DNA from 2 places in the Viridibacillus sp. FSL E2-0187 genome. Region 2 is predicted to be linked to the other one. Evidence: predicted binding sites of a transcription regulator. Region 2 holds the regulator's gene; the other holds the start of a gene.
The links. The regulator CtsR, encoded in region 2, represses protease genes until heat stress. The targets are predictions, from matches to a motif close to ATGGTCAATAAAGGTCAAACA.

Region 1 (2,408 bases), on a different contig from region 2:
AGATAAAAACATTTTAGCTAAGCAAATTGCTGTATTGATGCAAATAAACCGTGATCAAAATTTAATCCCTATCTTTGAATCGATTTTCCATTCAGGTGACCCAGAACTTAAAGAAGTAGTAATGCGATTTCATCTAAACGAATTAAATTGGCTCGCAAAACGAATTGTCGATATTTATGGAGAAGAATCAAAGCCACACTGTTATGATGCTGCCATCCTAACTTTCGGTATGATACAACACATGCTTCATATTTGGAAAATTACTCGTGAAGATTCTCTAGACCCAGTACTGATTGTAAAATATGTCATTCAACAGCTAGACGCCATTTTACCTGCTCAAATTGAGAAAGGTGAGCATTTCCTAGGCTGCGATTTAGCAAAGTACTTACATGAGAATTTCAAACATAAATATGTAACGAAAGAATATTTAGTTGAACAACTAAATGGATTTTTAGAAGGTCTTATCGAAGATGATTTACAAGCCGGTAAAGAATATACAACCTGCCTTATTAAATCATTACAGGAAGAAACCATCCCATACTATATAATTGAAGCAATTGTTTCACCCTTTAACACTAGCTTTAAAGGTACTAAACATGCTGCAGAAGCCCAAGAAATTGCTAATCTTTTATGGCTATTTATAAAACAAAATAACAACCTAGACATATTAAATAGTAATTAGTTAAACACAAAAAGTCGCTTTCCAATATAAAAGCGACTTTTAATTTCTATATTACAGTTTATTATTCTATTGATTTGGGCATATTATCATTACAGGAGCCCATCATACAAAAACATCTAGGTCGCTATTTAAATAACGACCTAGATGTTTGAAGTGCAGTTATATACGCCCTCGGAGGGAATCGAACCCCCAGCCTAAGAACCGGAATCTTATGTGTTATCCATTACACTACGAGGGCAATTCATCAATTGCGACTTTTCTATTATACAAAGGAAACCAAAACAATTCAACCATAGGAATTTTGATTCGAATCATTTGACCTTCCTTGACCATAATGTGTATGATAAAGATACAATAGAAGCAAATTGCTTTTATACAGGAAAATTGAATTTACCTTTTGAGGAGGATATTCTTATGAACTTAATCCCTACAGTTATTGAACAAACAAACCGCGGTGAACGTGCTTATGACATTTACTCACGCTTATTGAAAGACCGTATTATTATGTTAGGTAGCGCTATCGATGACAACGTTGCAAACGCTATTGTTGCTCAACTTTTATTCCTAGAAGCTGAAGACCCAGAGAAAGATATCTCTATATACATTAACAGCCCTGGTGGTAGCATTACAGCTGGTATGGCAATCTATGATACTATGCAATTCATCAAACCAAATGTACAAACAATTTGTATCGGTATGGCTGCATCTATGGGTGCCTTCTTACTTGCTGCTGGTGAAAAAGGCAAACGCTTTGCATTACCGAATGCTGAAGTTATGATTCACCAACCACTTGGTGGTGCACAAGGTCAAGCGACTGAAATTGAAATTGCTGCAAAACGCATTTTATTCCTTCGTGAAAAACTAAACAGTATTTTATCTGAACGTACAGGTCAACCAATCGAAGTTATAGCAAAAGACACAGATCGTGATAACTTCATGACAGCTGAGCGTGCAAAAGAATATGGTTTAATCGATCAAATTTTTGAACGTAACGAAATTAAATAAATATCTAAAAAACCGCTATTCTCGTATGATGAGAATAGCGGTTTTTATATTTTATTCATTTAATCCTCAGATTGAATTAGTTTTACTAGGCCTTCTAATGCAAGTGCTTCATCAGCACCATCTGCAGTTAAAATAACTGTAGACCCTTTTGCAACAGCCAAACTCATAATACCCATAATACTTTTAGCATTTACTTTTTTATTATCTTTTGTTAAAAATACATCCGCAGAGTAGCGATTTGCTTCTTGTACGAACAAAGCTGCCTGTCTTGCTTGTAATCCTGATTTAAGTTTTACTTCTACTTGTTGTTCTGCCATTCGTTTTACTCCTCCTATAATTACTTACATATTCATTATTCGTGCATCTTCATTTCATTAAAGCTTAACGGCTTCGCCTCTACGCAATGATTCAGCAATATCATCAATTTTACGTAGGCGATGATTGACACCTGATTTACTAACAGTACCGGCTGATACCATTTCACCAAGTTCTTTTAAAGTCACTTCTTGATATTCTACACGTAATCGCGCAATCTCTCTAAGCTTCTCAGGTAGTTGATCAATTCCAATACTATGATCGATATATCGGATATTTTCTACTTGACGAACAGCTGCTCCAATCGTTTTGTTTAAATTGGCCGTTTCACAGTTCACAAGTCGATTCACGCTATTTCTCATATCACGTACAATACGCACATCTTCAAATTTCATCATGGCTTGAT
Region 2 (2,408 bases):
AGGACATCAGATTCACTTATTGAATTGATGATTTTTATTTTATGCTCAATGGTTTTAGAGCATGAGGAAGTTTTAGATTCGCAATCATTTGAAAATGAATTTTTCAATAAACAATACGGCATTGCAATGAAAATGATTAAGCATAGTGCGATGCTACCGATGAATAATAATGCTTTTTTCAAAGGAAAAACTCCTCCCTTTCTTTTGTTACTTCAGAGGACGAATCGAAATAAAGAATGTTCCTTTTTTGATAAGGATATGAAACTAATGAATTTTTGAATCGTATAAATAGAATAAGAAGTATATTAATTTATGAAAGTGAGTTGCTCTAGATGGAATCAAAAGGATTAAAAGTGATTCTTCATGCAAGTGCATTTTTTGCTCCGTGTTTAGTGCCAATCCTATTCTATATATTTATTGATGATAAACAAGTTAAGCGTTTGTCTATTCAAGCGTTATTGTTCCAATTTGTTATGTGGGTATTAGTCATTGTATCAGGGATCTTTAGTTTTTTATTAATTGGACTTCCGTTCTTAGTAGTCTTTTTGATAATGGGCGTTGTAGTTCCAGTAATAGGTATTGTGAAAGCTCTTAATGACACAGATTGGGATTATCCGATTGTTGGGAAATGGTATTAATACGAAAAAACCGCGATGGCATTTGCTATCGTGGTTTTTTGTTTGGGCAGAATATTAGATAGGTGAAACGGGTATCTTGAGACAGTAGGATGCTTTTAACTTCCGGTTCCTTATCGAAACTGAAAATAAATTTTCGATTTGAAGGTATCGGTGCTTTTCGAGGCTAAACAGGCACCGTACACATTTCAATGAGCATTTCAATTGCGTGTTTTTTATTAGGCTGTGTATAATGTAGTCAAATATAGTCAAAGATAGTCAAAGTCAGTGATGCAAGCGAGGTGGAATTTGAAATGCGTAATATCTCTGACATAATAGAAGGTTATTTGAAAGAGGTTATCGAATTAGGTGGAGAAGGACATATTGAGATAAAACGGAGTGAAATTGCTGATAAATTTCAATGCGTACCCTCCCAAATTAATTATGTGATAAATACTCGATTTACCGCCGAGCGTGGCTATTTAGTTGAAAGTAAACGCGGTGGTGGAGGATATATACGAATTTTGCGTGTCAAAGCTAATTCAAAGGCAGATTTAATTGACCAAGTGATTGAGCAAGTGAATGAAGGTGCTTCACAAAATATGACGAACGATTTAATTTTCCGTTTAATTGACGAAGGTGTAATAACGAAAAGAGAAGCTAAAATGATGTTAGCAGCTCTCGATCGTTCTGTGTTACGAATAAATTTACCGGTACGTGATGAGCTACGCGCGCGTATCCTACAAGCAATGCTACTGACTATAAAATATGACAAGCAATTGTAAAAGAGGTGCGAGGGTATGATTTGTGAAAACTGTAAACAAAGACCGGCCACTATCACGGTGACACAAATGAAGAATGGCAAAAAAACGACAAGGCATTTCTGTGAAGTGTGCAATAAACAACTTGATTCTTTCCATTTGAACCTCGACTTTAATGCCGATCCAATTTCAATGCATAAACTTTTTTCAAATTGGTTTGGTACACCGAGTTGGTCGGTTGCAGCACCAAATGTAAATGAGCAGAAAACGCAGGAACAGGAGAATTGTCCAGAATGTGGCATGACATACCATCAATTTTTGAACGAGGGAAAATTTAATTGCCCTGGTTGTTATGAAACTTTTAAAGAGCAGCTACCTCAAGTCTTAAAACGTTTGCATAATGGAGCCGTGGAACACGTTGGAAAAGTGCCAGGTTCTATCAACGAGCTATATCAATTAAAAAGACAAATCGAGGCAATTCGTTTGGACATGAAAGTGGCCATAGAGGAAGAGCGGTTTGAAGATGCAGCAACTATGCGGGATAATGTCCGCGCTCTTGAAAAAAAGTTGCAAGTAGGAGGTGAGTCTCAAGATGAACATTGAGCACTTTTTACACAATCCAACGACAAATTGGATGCAAGAAGAAGGACAATACGGTGATATCGTCATGAGTACTCGCATTAGGTTAGCGCGTAACTTAACAGATTTCCGTTTTCCAAGAGCTTTTTCTGATGAAGAGGCAATGCAAATTGATAAAGCTGTTTCGAATGTATTGATTGATGCAGATGATGAGGAAGAACAACATTTTCAGTTCTCTTATTTTTCTTTGCATGACATGCCTGCATTGCAGCGTAAAGTATTAGTAGAAAAGCATTTAATCAGTCCTCAGCTTGCAGATAAAGAGAGAGTTGGATCGGTTTTACTGTCAAAAGATGAATCGATTAGCGTAATGATTAATGAAGAGGATCATATTCGTATTCAATGTTTACAGCCAGGCTTACAATTAGAAAAAGCTTATGAAAGTGCCGATCAA

Region 1: a site for CtsR is predicted at 995-1,015, ahead of clpP (ATP-dependent Clp endopeptidase proteolytic subunit ClpP). Genes of this name have one in related genera too.

Annotation. Positions count from the first base shown of each region.
Region 1 is NZ_JBBOVG010000001.1:311,185-313,592, reverse strand. Features, by position in the region: gene MHH85_RS01450 (TetR/AcrR family transcriptional regulator) at 1-682, shown strand, start outside; tRNA gene MHH85_RS01445 (tRNA-Arg) at 849-920, opposite strand; gene clpP (ATP-dependent Clp endopeptidase proteolytic subunit ClpP) at 1,097-1,687, shown strand; gene MHH85_RS01435 (HPr family phosphocarrier protein) at 1,747-2,004, opposite strand; gene whiA (DNA-binding protein WhiA) at 2,062-2,408, opposite strand, start outside.
Region 2 is NZ_JBBOVG010000002.1:61,029-63,436, reverse strand. Features, by position in the region: gene MHH85_RS19455 (hypothetical protein) at 1-182, opposite strand, end outside; gene MHH85_RS19450 (DUF4870 domain-containing protein) at 333-638, shown strand; gene MHH85_RS19445 (CtsR family transcriptional regulator) at 929-1,399, shown strand; gene MHH85_RS19440 (nucleotide excision repair protein) at 1,415-1,978, shown strand; gene MHH85_RS19435 (protein arginine kinase) at 1,968-2,408, shown strand, end outside.